DNA from 2 places in the Streptomyces sp. NPDC127097 genome. Region 2 is predicted to be linked to the other one. Evidence: riboswitches for the same ligand, from Rfam matches in the RefSeq annotation. Region 2 holds a riboswitch; the other holds the start of a gene.
The links. A riboswitch is a leader RNA that binds a small molecule or an ion and turns the genes downstream of it on or off. The one in region 2 is predicted to bind ZMP and ZTP.
Positions count from the first base shown of each region.

Region 1: it holds a riboswitch for ZMP and ZTP, as region 2 does, so the genes downstream of both, glyA (serine hydroxymethyltransferase) here and ACFWJW_RS28720 (bifunctional 5,10-methylenetetrahydrofolate dehydrogenase/5,10-methenyltetrahydrofolate cyclohydrolase) in region 2, are expected to answer to the same signal.

Region 1 is NZ_JBHXFI010000001.1:131,607-138,982, forward strand. Features, by position in the region: gene ACFWJW_RS00540 (tetratricopeptide repeat protein) at 1-1,085, shown strand, start outside; gene ACFWJW_RS00545 (hypothetical protein) at 1,121-1,930, opposite strand; gene rocD (ornithine--oxo-acid transaminase) at 2,115-3,320, opposite strand; ZMP/ZTP riboswitch at 3,451-3,542, shown strand; gene glyA (serine hydroxymethyltransferase) at 3,600-4,871, shown strand; gene ACFWJW_RS00560 (cytochrome P450) at 5,041-6,351, opposite strand; gene trpS (tryptophan--tRNA ligase) at 6,490-7,376, shown strand, end outside.
Region 2 is NZ_JBHXFI010000048.1:23,017-30,392, forward strand. Features, by position in the region: gene ACFWJW_RS28685 (benzoate/H(+) symporter BenE family transporter) at 1-491, shown strand, start outside; gene ACFWJW_RS28690 (TetR/AcrR family transcriptional regulator) at 661-1,320, opposite strand; gene ACFWJW_RS28695 (serine hydrolase domain-containing protein) at 1,510-2,628, shown strand; gene ACFWJW_RS28700 (SPFH domain-containing protein) at 2,676-3,914, opposite strand; gene ACFWJW_RS28705 (hypothetical protein) at 4,019-4,240, opposite strand; gene ACFWJW_RS28710 (hypothetical protein) at 4,371-4,691, opposite strand; gene ACFWJW_RS28715 (hypothetical protein) at 4,854-5,747, shown strand; ZMP/ZTP riboswitch at 5,781-5,869, shown strand; gene ACFWJW_RS28720 (bifunctional 5,10-methylenetetrahydrofolate dehydrogenase/5,10-methenyltetrahydrofolate cyclohydrolase) at 5,891-6,745, shown strand; gene ACFWJW_RS28725 (NADH:flavin oxidoreductase) at 6,855-7,376, opposite strand, start outside.

The sequences.
Region 1 (7,376 bases), on a different contig from region 2:
TCAATAGCTCCGATGCCACTCCGGGCACGGTTGAAGGGCTGATCGATCTCGGCACGGGAGATATGGACCCGTCGCGTCGCAGCGTCCTCGGTATAAGTCTTTTTTCCGTTGCGCTGACGGTACCCAATTGGCCGGATGTGGTAGGCAGAATGGAAACCGTTCAGAACGGCCGGCCCCGGCGCATTGGCATGCCGGAGGTCGACATGGTCATTGCCATGACCGAACGAGTGTCAGAACTGGACGACCAATTCGGCGGGCGCCATGCCCGTCCGATGGCAGCGGCTTTCTTGGTGAACACAGTTGCCCCGTATCTACGGGCTGACGCCTCCGAGCCGGTACGCAAAGCGATGATGTCGGCTGCTGCTGATCTGTGCTATCTCACGGGGTACATGGCGGTGGACGAAGGCGTTCACGGCCTTGCGCAACAGTATTACCTCAAGGCGTTGGAACTTGCCGGAGCAGCAGAGGATCACTTGACGTACTGCACAACGCTTCGGGGAATGAGTGTGCAGGCGGTTGACCTACGGCACGGCAGGCAGGCAATGCGGCTCGCTGACGCTGCGGCTGCCGCTTCTCCGCAAGCCGGCCCGCGAATGCGAGCCTTCCTTGCCGGGCAGCAAGCGCACACCTCCGCACAAATCGGCGACCACAGCAATGCGCTGATGTACCTACGAGAGGCCGAGGTGGCCATGGAGAGGGCTGAGTCCAGGGGGAAGGCGTTCGGCTCATACGATCCGGCAGCCCTGAATTACCACACCAGCCAGGTCCGGTACGAACTCGGCGATGTTCCCGGCTCCATCAAGGCCATGCAGGAATCGGACAAGGTGCGCTACAGCGTTTACCGTCGCGCTCGCGTACGCCATCGCGCCACCCTGGCCGAGCGGCAACTGGAAATCGGCCACCTAGAAGCAGCATGCGCAACATGGCATCTCGCCCTGGACGATTACCCTCTGGTGCAGTCGGGGCGGGCAGATCAGCGCATGCAAACAATGTTCAAACTCATCCGCCCCCACCTCAAGAACCACGCCGCCCGGGAACTCCACGAACGCGCCCGGCTCGTCACCCCGGCCTCACTCCTGGCCTAGGAGGGGCACGGGCCCGGGCAGAACGTACGCCGGCCTCAGCCCTGATCTATGAGCACAGGGCCGCCGAGCGTCCGCATGTCGTAGGGGTGGAGCCAGGGGCCCCAGGTGCCGGCCTCGATCGCGTCGATCGCTGTCAGCGCGTCGGATGCGTTCTTGCAGCGGGGGTGCTGCACGGCAAAGGCCGCGAGGCGGGCGCGCAGGGTAGGCAGCCAGGCGGCGATGAGCTGTGGGTCGCCGTCGTACCACCAGGTGAACTTCAGCTCTTCCCAGAGGAGTTCGGTGGCCCAGCCGAAGGCGAGACGGACCACACCGGCGTCCGCTTCGGGACCGGCGAGCCCGGCGATGTGGTCCAGCCACGGCTCCAGGGAACCCGTCGCATGAGCGATTCCCTCCATCAGACGGGTGATCTCCCAGTACGGCCGGCCGTCGGTCACGGCGACATGCAGCAGCGCCCGGAAGGCCCGCCCGACCGCGGCGCGCTCGGCCACGGGCCAGTCCGCGAGCCGGGCACCGCGGCGGCCGAGGCGCCCCATCACATCCGACGGGTCGGTGCCGTCCCCATCCGGTCCCCAGCGGCGCAGCGCACGAGGGATGAAGCGGCGCCACAGGACGGAGTATTGGTCCTCGTCCCAGTGGCTGGCGACCTCACACATGAAGTGCCCAAGAAGATCGTCCGGCACATCGGCAGGGTCACCGCCGAGCACGCGCAGCTCCGACTCCGGAGTGCAGTAGGTGCACCCGTCGACCGGACCGTCGAGCCCAGGTGGCGACGCGAAGACCTCGTCCACCTCGGCGAGCGCGTCGCGCCACAGGGTGTACGCGGCGCGTGCAGGGGGCTCGGACATGCAGGGACCTACCGGAGGACTCCGCGCGGCCGACACCGGCGAAGAGCGCGACGCTACCAGCAGGCCGGCCGATGGGCGCAAGGGGGACTTGTCCGGGCGTTCATGCGCGGAGCCAGACCTGCCGGACGGACCACCCGCACCGCAAGCCGCCGCCCGCAAGCCGCCGCCCGAAGGCCCTCCGCCCCTACCCCTCCAGCACTCCCCGCAGTTGGTCGAGCCCCCAGTCCAGGTCCTCCTTGCTGATCACCAGGGGCGGGGCGATCCGGATCGTGGCGCCGTGGGTGTCCTTGACCAGGACGCCGCGCGCCATCAGCTGTTCGGAGACGGACCGCCCGGTGCCGCGGGAGGGGTTGATGTCCACGCCCGCCCACAGCCCGCGGCCGCGCACCGCGTCCACCGTGCCGTCGCCCACCAGCAGCCCCAGTTCGCCGTGCAGATGCTCGCCCAACTCCGTGGCCCGCTGCTGGAATTCACCGGTCCGCAGCATCGCGATGACCTCCAGCGCCACGGCGCAGGCGAGCGGATTGCCGCCGAAGGTCGAACCGTGCTCGCCGGGGGCGAAGACGCCCAGCACCTCGCGGGAGGAGACCACCGCCGAGACCGGCACCACGCCGCCGCCCAGCGCCTTGCCGAGCACGTACATGTCGGGCACCACGCCCTCGTGCTCACAGGCGAAGGTCCGGCCGGTGCGGCCCAGACCCGACTGGATCTCATCGGCGATGAACAGCACGTTCCGGCTGCGGGTCAGCTCCCGTACGCCCGCCAGGTAGCCCGGCGGCGGCACCAGCACGCCCGCCTCGCCCTGGATCGGCTCCAGCAGCACCGCGACCGTGTCGGCGTCGACGGCGGCCTCCAGCGCGGCGAGGTCGCCGTACGGGACGATCTCGAAGCCGGGGGTGTACGGGCCGAAGTCGGCGCGCGACTCGGGGTCGGTGGAGAAGGAGACGATGGTCGTCGTCCGGCCGTGGAAGTTGTTGTCCGCGACGATGATCTTCGCCCGGCCGTCCGGGACGCCCTTGACCTGGTAGCCCCATTTACGGGCCGTCTTCAGCGCCGTCTCGACCGCCTCGGCGCCGGTGTTCATCGGCAGCACGAGCTCCATGCCGCACAGCTCGGCCAGCTGGGTGCAGAAGTCCGCGAAACGGTCGTGATGGAAGGCGCGCGAGGTGAGCGTGACCCGCTCCAGCTGTGCCTTCGCCGCGTCGAGCAGCCGGCGGTTGCCGTGCCCGAAGTTCAGTGCGGAGTACCCGGCGAGCATGTCCAGGTAGCGGTGGCCCTCGACGTCCGTCACCCAGGCGCCCTCGGCGGTGGCCACGACGACGGGCAGCGGGTGGTAGTTGTGCGCGCTGTGGGCTTCGGCGGCCGCGATGCCGCGTTCCGTGGACGTCACCGGTGACTCCGTTCGGTAGACCGTGCGGGGCGCGGACCGTGCCGCGTCCCTCTCCATTGTTGCGCTCGCCCGGACCGTCCGGCCTGCGAAGATCCGCCGGACACGGCCGCCCGGGTGTCCTAGACTCTGCGATGCGCACCGCGACTGGCGTACGGGGAAGCAACCTCGAGGAAGCGGTGTGCGGCAACCACCACGAGGTGCCGCCCCGCCTGGGCACCCCGGGACCACGACCGGCAACACCGATCGACCGCCCCGGAGGACGCCATGTCACAGCCCCGCATGTCCCAGCCCCTTTCGCATCCCGCGCTGAGCGCCGCCGACCCCGAACTGGCCGCGCTGGTCGGCGCCGAGGAACAGCTCCAGGCCGACACGCTGCGGCTGATCCCCAGCGAGAACTACGTCTCCGCCGCCGTCCTGGAAGCCACCGGCACCGTCCTCCAGAACAAGTACAGCGAGGGGTACGCGGGCCGTCGCTACTACGAAGGCCAGCAGAACATCGACCAGGTCGAGACGCTGGCCGTGGAGCGCGCCAAGGCCGTCTTCGGCGTGGAGCACGCCAACGTCCAGCCGTACTCCGGCTCGCCCGCGAACCTCGCCGCCTACCTCGCCTTCGCCGAGCCCGGCGACACCGTGCTGGGCATGGCGCTGCCGATGGGCGGCCACCTCACGCACGGCTGGGGGGTGTCGGCCACCGGCACCTGGTTCCGCGGCGTGCAGTACGGCGTACGCCCGGACAGCGCGCTGATCGACTTCGACGAGGTGCGCGACCTCGCCCGCAAGGAACGCCCGAAGATCATTTTCTGTGGCGGCACCGCCGTCCCCCGCACCATCGACTTCGCCGCCTTCGGCGAGATCGCCCGCGAGGTCGATGCCGTCCTCGTCGCCGATATCGCGCATATCGCCGGCCTGATCGCGGGCGGCGCCCACCCCTCGCCGGTGCCGCACGCGGACGTCATCTCCACCACCACCCACAAGACCCTGCGCGGCCCGCGCGGCGCGATGCTGATGTCCCGGGCGAGCCATGCCAAGGCCGTCGACAAGGCCGTCTTCCCCGGCCTCCAGGGCGGCCCGCACAACCACACCACCGCCGCCATCGCGGTCGCGCTGCGCGAGGCGGCCGCCCCGTCCTTCCGTGACTACGCGCATGCCGTCGTCGCCAACGCCAAGGCGCTCGCCGAGGCGCTGCTGGCCCGCGGCTACGACCTGGTCTCCGGCGGCACCGACAACCACCTGGTGCTGATCGACCTCACCTCGAAGGACGTCCCGGGCAAGGTCGCCGCGAAGGCGCTGGACCGCGCCGGGATCGTCGTCAACTACAACACGGTCCCCTTCGACCCGCGTAAGCCCTTCGACCCCTCCGGCATCCGCATCGGCACCCCGTCCCTCACCTCGCGCGGGCTGGGCACGGACCGGATGCCGCTGGTCGCCGAGTGGATCGACCGCAGCGTCCGGGCCGCGGCGAAGGGCGACGAGCAGGCGCTGACGGTGATCCGTGGTGAGGTCGCGGAGCTGATGGCCGCCTACCCGGCGCCGGGGCTGCCGACGGCCTGAACGGGCGGCGCGAACGGGCGGCCCGAACGGGCGGGGTGAACGGACGGCGTAGTGGGGCCCGTCCGGCGCCCGACCGGCCCCGACCGGCTCACGGCAGACCGCGGCCCCCGACCGGCTCACCGGCCGTGCTCAGCCGGTGAGCCGGTCAACAGGTCAGCCGGTCACCAGCTCAGCCGGTGAGCCGGACCGGCAGGACGTCGGTGCTGTTGCCGATGAAGCTCGGGTGCGGCGGCAGCTCCGCGTCCGGGACGGCGAGGTCCAGTGCCGGGTAGCGGGTGAAGAGCGCCTCCAGGGCGACGGTGGCCTCCAGCCGGGCCAGTGGCGCGCCCAGGCAGTAGTGCGGCCCGTGGCCGAAGGACAGATGCCGGGTGGCGGGCCGCCGGGTGACATCGAACCGGTCCGCGTCGGGCCCGTACGCCGCCGGGTCCCGGCCGGCCGCCGAGTAGGAGGCCAGCATCGGGGTGCCCCGCGGTACGACCGTGCCGCCGAGCTCCAGGTCCCGGACCGGGTAGCGGAACGGGAAGTGGGCGACCGGGCTGTCGTGCCGCAGTGTCTCCTCGACCACGTCGTCCCAGGTCGCCCGCCCGGCCCGGACCAGCTCCAGCTGGCCGCGGTCGGTGCACAGGGCGCGTACCGCGTTGGTGATCAGATTGAGCGTGGTCTCGTGCCCGGCGATGATCATCAGCAGCAGGGTGCCGACCAGCTCGCGTGCGCTCAGCCGGTCGCCGTCCTCCTCCTGGGCGGCGATCAGCGCGCTGGTCAGATCGTCGCCGGGGTCCGCCCGCCGGGCCTCGGCGACCTGCCCGAGGACGGCGGTGATCTCCCGGTTGGCCGCCTGCACCTCGGCCGCCGTGCCGGTCGTGCCCACGATCAGGTTCGACAGCTCGTGCAGCCGGTCGCGTAACGCGGCGTCCACGCCCAGCAGTTCGCAGATCACGCTCATCGGCAGCGGATAGGCGAAGTGCCGGCGCAGCTCCACCGTGCCGTCGGCCGCGGCGGCGCCCGGCAGCCCGTCCAGCAGTCCGGCCGTCAGCGTCACGACCCGGGGCCGCAGGTCCGCCACCCGCCGCGCGGTGAACACCTTGGTCACCAGGCCGCGCAGCCGCCGGTGGTCCGCACCGTCGGCCGTGGTCATCCCGTCGACGGTGGCGAAGGTGGTGAGCGGCCAGCCGGGCGGCACGGTGCCGTCGTGCAGGGCCGTGAAATGGCAGGCGCTCTTGGCGACTTCGGGGTGTGCGAGGACCTCCCGCAGCACCGCGTGGTGGGTCACGGCCACCGCGGGCACCTCCCCGGGCAGGACGACGGGGACCACCGCCCCGGCCTCCCGCAGCAGCGCATCGGCCGCGGCCCGGCCGGCGCCCCCGGGGGCGAGCCGGTGCGGCGCCCCGCCCCCGGAGTGCGCGGGACAGGAGGCGGTGCCGGACGGGGGCGCGGGAGCGGGGAGGCGGGCATCGTCGGAGATCGGCTGTCCGTCGGTCATCCGACCCACGATTCCAGCTGTCGCCCGCCCCGAACAGGTCGCCGCGAACCGGCGCCGCGGCGCCGCAGGCCGACGGGCCCGGTCACCGCATGGGCCACCACGCGCCGGTTCCCCTCCCCGACCTGAGACAATCGAGGCATGGCTCTCCAGCGTCCACGTGTGCTCTCCGGCATTCAGCCCACCGCCGGCTCCTTCCACCTCGGTAATTACCTCGGTGCGGTACGCCAGTGGGTGGCGCTCCAGGAGTCCCACGACGCCTTCTACATGGTGGTCGACCTGCATGCGATCACCGTTCCGCAGGACCCGGCGGAACTGCGCAGCAACACCCGGATCGCGGCCGCCCAGCTGCTGGCCGCCGGTCTCGACCCGGAGCGCTGCACGCTCTTCGTCCAGAGCCATGTGCCCGAGCACGCCCAGCTCGCCTGGGTGATGAACTGCCTCACCGGCTTCGGCGAGGCGTCCCGGATGACCCAGTTCAAGGACAAGTCCGCCAAGCAGGGCGCCGACCGCACCTCCGTCGGCCTGTTCACGTACCCGATCCTCCAGATCGCCGACATCCTGCTCTACCAGGCCCACCAGGTCCCGGTCGGCGAGGACCAGCGCCAGCACATCGAGCTGACCCGCGACCTCGCCGAGCGCTTCAACAGCCGCTACGGCGACACCTTCACGATGCCGGCGCCGTACATCCTCAAGGAGACGGCGAAGATCTACGATCTCCAGGACCCGTCGGCCAAGATGAGCAAGTCGGCCGCCAGCCCCAAGGGCCTGATCAACCTCCTCGACGAGCCGAAGGTCTCCGCGAAGAAGGTCAAGAGCGCGGTCACGGACACCGACACGGTGATCCGCTACGACGCCGAGAACAAACCCGGCGTCTCCAACCTCCTCACCATCTACTCCACCCTCACCGGCCTCTCGGTCCCGGAGCTGGAGCAGAAGTACGAGGGCAAGATGTACGGCGCCCTGAAGACCGATCTCGCCGAGGTGATGGTCGATTTCGTCACACCGTTCCGGGACCGTACGCAGGA
Region 2 (7,376 bases):
TGGCCGTGCTCACCGCCTCCGGCTACGAGCCCAAGGACCGCCTCCTGATCGGTTCCACGGGCCTGGTCTCCACGGCCCTGGCCCCGTTCGGCTCGCATGCCATCAACCTCGCGGCGATCACCGCCGCCATCTGCACCGGCCCCGAGTCGCACCGCGACCCGCGGCGGCGCTATGTGGCCGGCGTCTCCTGCGGAGCGTTCTATCTCCTGATCGGAGCCTTCGGTTCCACACTGGTGGTGCTCTTCGCCGGCCTTCCGAAGGAACTGGTGGCCGCGGTCGCCGGCGTCGCCCTGCTCGGTGCGCTGGCCGGCGGGCTGACCGGGGCGGTGAAGGAGGAGAAGGACCGCGAGGCGGCCCTGATCACCTTCCTCGCCACCGCCTCCGGCCTCACCCTCTTCGGCATCGGCTCCGCCTTCTGGGGCCTCCTCTTCGGCGTCATCGCCCACCTCGTCCTGACCCGCTTCCGCAAGCCCACGGAAGCCGCCAACTGAGCCGGGCCGGCCCTGCGCCGGCAGCGGCCACGACACGACCGGGACCCGCACGGGCCGCCGGGCACCTTTGTGTGTCCGGCGGCCCGTGCGGGTTGGACGGTCTTCTCCCGCTCCTCGTACGGCCGTTGGGCGAGCGCGGCCCGGTCCGCGGTGAGCGTCGGCCGGTCGGCTAGCCCGAGGAGACCGCGGCTTCGATATGGGCGAGCTGGGCCGCGAGGAGCTCCTCGAACGCGGCGCCGCGGTCCGCCCCGAGCGGGCGGACGTCACGGGCGAAGTGCGCCAGGGCCGGGAAGCGTTCGGGGTCGGCGCCCAGTACCGCCACGCGGAACAGCTCCATGCCCTGTTCGTGCTCCTGCGGGGTGAGCGTGCCGGCCCCGGCCTCGGAAGCGATCAACGCGGAGATGAGGACCACGATCCGGTGGTAGCGCACCGGGATCTCCTCCTCGGGCAGCCCCGACGCGCGCAGCGCCTGGAGCACCTCTTCCATGACCAGCCGCGAACCGGTGCCGCTCGACGCGTAACGTCCCCAGACCGCGGCGAGCTGGGGCTGCTGCCCGAAGGCATCTCTCACCCGCAGGGCCAGGGCCGTGATGCGCTGCTTCCAGTCGCCCTCGGCGCGGTGGCCGTCCATGGCGGCCAGCAGAATCCGGTCGGCGACCGCGCGCAGCAGTTCGGTCTTGCTGCGGAAGTGCCGGTAAAGGCTGGAGGAATCGGTCCCGAGGGCCGCGGCCAGCTTGCGCACGCTGAACGAATCCGCGTCGCTCGTGCGCAGTAGCTCCGCCGCCGCGTCCAGGATCTCTTCGGTCGACCAACGCCTTCGGCCTGCCATCTCGCTCCTCTCGCCGGATTTCAGCCTAACTTATGCACTTGGTGTTGCACGCATCGCGTGCATAATGAGGACATGAGCTGGCCGGACGGCCCGGCGGGAGTGCGGGCCGGCCTGCCACGCGTGCCCTGTTGTCCGGGATCAGGCGACCGATGCGGAGCCCACCCCGGGGAATCCGAAAGGACGCATGACGTGACGAACCCACTGGATCCCGCGGCGCTGGACGCGGCCATCGAGAACGTCCACCGCGCCGGCCTGCCGGGCCTGTTCGCCGAGGTGCGGGACGGCGACCAGGTCTGGCGCGGCGCCGCCGGGGTCGCCGATGTCGCCACCGGCCGCCCGGTCACCGCCGGCATGCGGCACCGCGTCGGCAGCATCACCAAGACCTTCACCGCCGCCGCCGTCCTCCAGCAGGTCGAGAGCGGCCGGATAGGGCTCGACACACCGGTCGGCCGGTACCTTCCGAAGCTGGTTCCCGGCGCCCGCGGTGCCGCGATCACGGTCCGGATGCTGATCAACCACACCAGCGGCCTCGCCGAGTACCTCCCGTACGCCTACCCGTCCCTGAAGGCGTACCCCGCCCTCGCGGACACCGGACCCCAGAGCCTGGACGACCACCGGCTCACGCGGTTCGACCCCATCGAACTGATCGAGATGGGGGTCACCGCACCTGCCGTCGGCGCCCCGGGCGGTACACCGGGGGTGTACTCCAACACCAACTACCTGCTCCTCGTCCAACTCCTGGAACAGGCGACCGGCACCACGGCCGAGCGGTACCTCACCCAAAGCGTCATCGAGCGCGCCGGGCTCCGGGACACCGAACTCCCCGCCGGACCGTACGTCAACGGGCCGCACTCGAAGCTCTACGAGGCATGGTTCGGCATGATCGACCCGCCGCGCGACTACAGCGTCTACGACATGTCATGGGTGGGGCCGTCGGCCTCGCTGATCTCCACCGTCTCGGACCTGAACCGCTTCTACGGCCTGTTGCTGGCCGGGGAGATCGTCAGCCCGACGTCGCTGGCGCAGATGCAACGCACCGTCCCGGTCGTCTCCCAGGAGGGAAAGACGATCGACTACGGCCTCGGCCTGCACCCGATGGAGGGGCCCGGTCAGGGCACCTTCTGGGGCCATGGCGGCACGGTCTGGGGTGGCGGAGCGCTGGCCATGACCCGTGCCGACGGCAAGCGGCAACTGGCGGTCGCGGTGAACATGCAGCGGTGGAACCGGCTCGACTCCGCCGGCCGGCCGCGGGCCCATCCCATCGACGACGCGCTGGCGACGCTGTACCGCGTGGCGATGTACGGCTGACCGGGCCACCACCCGTCTGACACGAGCACCACCGTACGGATATCCGGTCACGACGCCCCGGACCCCGTTCCCTCCTGCTTCAGCTTCGTCACCTTCCGGGGGAGCGGCCCGGTGCCGTCAGCCGGCGGGGGAGTGGTGTCGGCCGGGCCGGTGCCCTGCTTCAGGCTGTCGAGAATGGCCAGGGACTGGCCGACGATGCCGGAGACGATCTCGTTCAGCCCGTCGGAGCCGTTGAGCACGGTCAGCCGGGCGCCGGAGAGGCCCTCGGCGGCGGCCTCGGCGAGGACGGGGAGGTTCTCGACGGTGCGGTTGGCGGCGATCAGTTCCTGGTTGCCGTCCCGCAGCGAGCCCGCGAGGGCCGTGTTGGCGTCGGCCCGCGCCTGGGCGACGGTCCGTTCGGTGTACGCGTGGGCGTCCGCCTCGTACCGGACCTGGTCACGCTGCGCCTCCGCCAGGGTGCGCAGCCGGTACGCCTCGGCGTCCGCGGGGCGGCGTACCTCGGCCTCCAGCCGCTGGGCGGCGAGCGCGGCCTGCCGCTGGGCCAGCGCGGTCTGCTCCTCGATGACCTCCTGCGAGGCCCTGGCCTGGGAGAGCGGGCCGGCCTGCGCGGCCCGGGCGTTGTACTGCTCGGTCTCGGCGAGGAACCCCGCCCGTTTGATCGCGGTGTCCCGCTCGTACTCGGCCTTCAACGCCGCCGCCTGCTGCTCGCGTTCGGTCGCCTCCTGGTCGGCCTTGGCCTGCGCGATCCGGGCCGTGCTGGCCACCGCGGCGGCGTGCGGTGCGGCGAGATTGGTGATGTAGCCGGAGGTGTCGGCGATCTCCTGGATCTGAAGGGCGTCGACGACGATGCCGAGCTTCTCCATCTCGGAGTGGCTGCCGTCCTTGACCTCCTGGGCGACCCGGTCCCGCTCCCGGATGATCTGCTCGACGGTCAGTCCGCCGACGATCGAGCGCAGATGACCGGCGAAGATCCGGCCCACCAGCTCTTCCATGGTGGCCTGCTCGGCCAGGAACCGGCGCGCGGCGTTGGCGATGGACGTCTGGTCGTCCCCGACCTTGAAGACGGCGACCGCCCGGACGCCGAGCCGGATGCCCTGCTGGGTGACGCAGTCCTCGGAGATCTCCGCCTCCCGCAGCGACAGCGACAGCACACTCGCCTTCTGTTTGACGGGCAGGACCCAGCAGCCGTGGCCGGTGACGATACGGAATTGGGCGTCCCCGGCCCGGCGCTTCGAGCCGGAGATCAACAGCGCCTCATTGGGCGCGGGAACATGCCAGAACAACATCGGAACGCTCCTGGTCCGGTGCGACCGGCCCGGTGGGGGTGCGGGCACGGCCGCGGGAAAAGGGAGTGCTCACGTGGCCGGCGACGGTCGGCGGGACCGCCGGGTCACGCGGGCAGCGGCGCGACGATCACCGACCGCGCCGAGGTGTGGTCCACCACGATGACCTGCGTGTGCCGGGCGATGGGCTCGCGGGACCAGGCGGCGAATGCCTCGGTGCCGCCGCGTACGGGCAGCAGCACCTCACCCGGGCCGTCGGTCGGGATGGAGACGGTCACCCGCCCGATCACCCCGATCGGGCTGAAGTCCGTGTCATCCGTCGCGCTCACCCGGGCTCCGTCGCTGGTCAAAGCCGCTGTCGGCGCAGCCGCCGGACAGCGGGAAATCCTCGACAACTCAACGGTACTCCGGCCGGGGTGCCGCCCGCGCCGCCGGTCCGGCGGGCGCCGCGGACCGGTTTCAGGCGTCCAGACGGGCGGGCCGGGCCGCCGGGACCGACGGCTTTCTCGGGGGCAGTACGTCGGGCGCACGATGGGGCCGAAGGGCCGTGAGGGCGATCTCGGTCTCCTCCATCAGCGCGCGGTAGGAGACCAGGCGCTGCCACTCGGGATCGGCGACCCCGGGCACCGTGGCGGCGCGCTCGGTCCACTGCTTCACCAGCCCGGCGTACACCGGGGTCTGCCTGATGACCTCCGCGGTGATCCACCGCGGCATCTGCCCGGGGCGGGGGAGGGACGTCGGTCCGTGACCTGCGACGGTGCCGGAAGAGGGGACGCTCATGGCCGTAGAAACGATTCTTCGACGCTGGGGTCACTGCGTATTTTTGCAGCCGTCCGTACTTCCGCCAGGCAGGCAGGGGCGCATCTCCATCGAATATCACCTTATGCAGTGATCTATAGCCGGGAAGCGGTCCAATCCGGACGAAGGAACGTTGTCGCAGTCATGGAACCGAGGGAGTTGTGGGAGCGCCACGCGGTACTCGCACAGGCGTTTTGCAGCAGCGATGACGAGGTCCGCCGTACACAGGGACTCCTCGACGAGGCCGAGGCCCGCCGTTCGCGGACCCTGGCCGCCTTCGCCGTGACCGTGGGCAGCGACGCGGTGGTGGCGGATCTGCTCGGCCTGGACGAACGCGAAGTGCGGCTGGCCCGGCGCACGGTGGGCAAGGACGACGCCCGCGCGGTCGCCAAGAGCCTGCTCGCCCAGCCCCCGTGCGAGCCCGCCCCCGCACCACAGCAGCCCGCGCCGCAGGCCCCGGCGGCGCCGGCCCCCGCGCCACAGCCCGCCCAGGGGGCCGCGGCGCCCGGCCCCGCCGCACATGTCGCGCCGCCGCCCCAGCCGGGCCCGGCCGCCGCCCCGCAGCCCTCCGAACCGGCCTGGGCCCCGGCGCTGGACGCGGTCCTGATGAGCAGCTGGCACAACGGAGTCGACCTCACCGCCCTGGCCACCGAACTCGGCCTCGACGTCCGGCTGCTGGTGGGCCGCGCACAACAACTGTCCGCAGAGAGCCGCCCGATGCCGTCTTCCCCCTCGGACCGCACGGGACGGCACCGCCGGCTGGTCAACGTGCCGCCCCCACAGCCGGAGGCTTCCCCTCTGACATGGCAGGAGCCCTGGAAGCAACAGCCGTACCAGCACTACCCGGACCAGCAGCAGTACCAGGAATACCGGGTGTACGAGGAACACCAGCAGTATCAGCAGCCCACCCCGCAGCCCACCTGGGACGCCAATGCCATCACCGCCGCCCAGCACGACTGGGACGGCATCCTCAGCCAGTGGGAGGCCACCGCCGCGCCCCAACCACCCCTCTCCGCACCGGGGCAGGGCGGCGGGTGACCGGACCGCGCCGCCGGGCGTCGATTACAGTGGGCGCCGAGCCGTGACTGGCGCTTGGGTGGAGCACCACCGGGGAGCGGCTCGGCCATCCACGGCCGGTGCCGCGCGCCTGGGCGATCCCACCTGACGCTCAGGAGTAGCCCATGTCCCCGGACGCCCGCCTCATGGACGGCAGCGCACTCGCCCGCGGTCTCGTCGAACAGGCCGCCCGGCGCGCGGCGGACCTCACCGAACGGACCGGCACGGCCCCGTGTCTGGCGACCGTACTCGTCGGCGACGACCCCGCCTCGGTGACGTATGTCCGTATGAAGCGCAACCGCTGCGCGAAGGCCGGGATCCTCTCCCGGCATGTCGCGCTGCCCGCCGCCACGACGACCGCGGAGCTGGTCGACACGATCACCGCGCTGTCGAACGACCCCGCGGTGCACGGCATCCTGTTGCAGCACCCGGCCGGCCCGCACATCGACGAGCGCGCCGCGTTCGAGGCGATCGCCCCGGAGAAGGATGTCGACGGCGTCACCTGCCACTCCTTCGCCGCGATGAGCTTCGGCCTGGACGGCTTCGCCTCCTGTACGCCCGGTGGCATCCTGCGGCTGCTGGATCACTACGAGGTCGACCTGGCCGGCAAGCATGCCGTCGTGGTCGGCCGCAGCGCGATCCTCGGCAAGCCCGTGGGGATGCTGCTGCTCGGCCGCGATGCCACCGTCACCTACTGCCACTCCCGCACCACCGATCTGGCGTCGCTCACCAGGGAGGCCGATGTGCTGATCGCGGCCGTCGGCCGGCCCCGGTTCCTGGGCGGTGAGCACCTCAAGCCCGGGGCCGTCGTGATAGACGCCGGCTCCAACCCGGGCAACGTCGGGGATGTGGACTTCGAGGCGGCACGCACCCGCGCTGCCCTGATCACCCCGGTCCCCGGCGGCGTCGGCCCGATGACCATCGCCACCCTGCTCACCCAGACCGTCGACGCCGCGGCCGCCCAGCTGAACGCGGTCTGACCGCCGGCCGGCGCGGGGCGGTAAGGGGACGGAGTATCCGCCCGGTGGAGTGGTGCGGAGGGTGACGCACGGGCGCGGCGCGGATCGGCCGCGCCCGGTGCGTCCGGTGTCAGCGCAGCGTCCGCAGCATCGAGGCGTCGAACGGCACCAGGGCGTCGGTGCGGCCCTCGAAGATCTTGGCGGCCCACTCCGGGTCGCCGAGCAGCGCCCGCCCGATGGCGACGAGGTCGAACTCGTCCCGCTCCAGCCGGTCCAGCAGCCGGTCGATGTCGGAGACCCCGGCCTGTTCGCCCTGGAACGTCCCGAGGAACTCGTTGTCGAGACCGACGGAGCCCACGGTGAGGGTCGGCCGGCCGGAGAGCTTCTTGACCCATCCCGCGAGATTGAGGTCCGAGCCCTCGTATTCGGGCAGCCAGTAGCGGCGCGTCGAGCAGTGGAACGCGGTGACTCCGGCGTCCGTCAGCGGCGCCACGATCTCCTGGAGTTCGTCCGGCGTCTCGGCGAGACGGGCCTCATAGTTGCCCATCTTCCACTGGGACATCCGGAAGAGGACCGGGAAGTCGGGCGAGACCGCGGCCCGGCAGGCCGCCACGATCTCGGCGGCGAAACGGGTACGGGCGGCGCGGCTGCC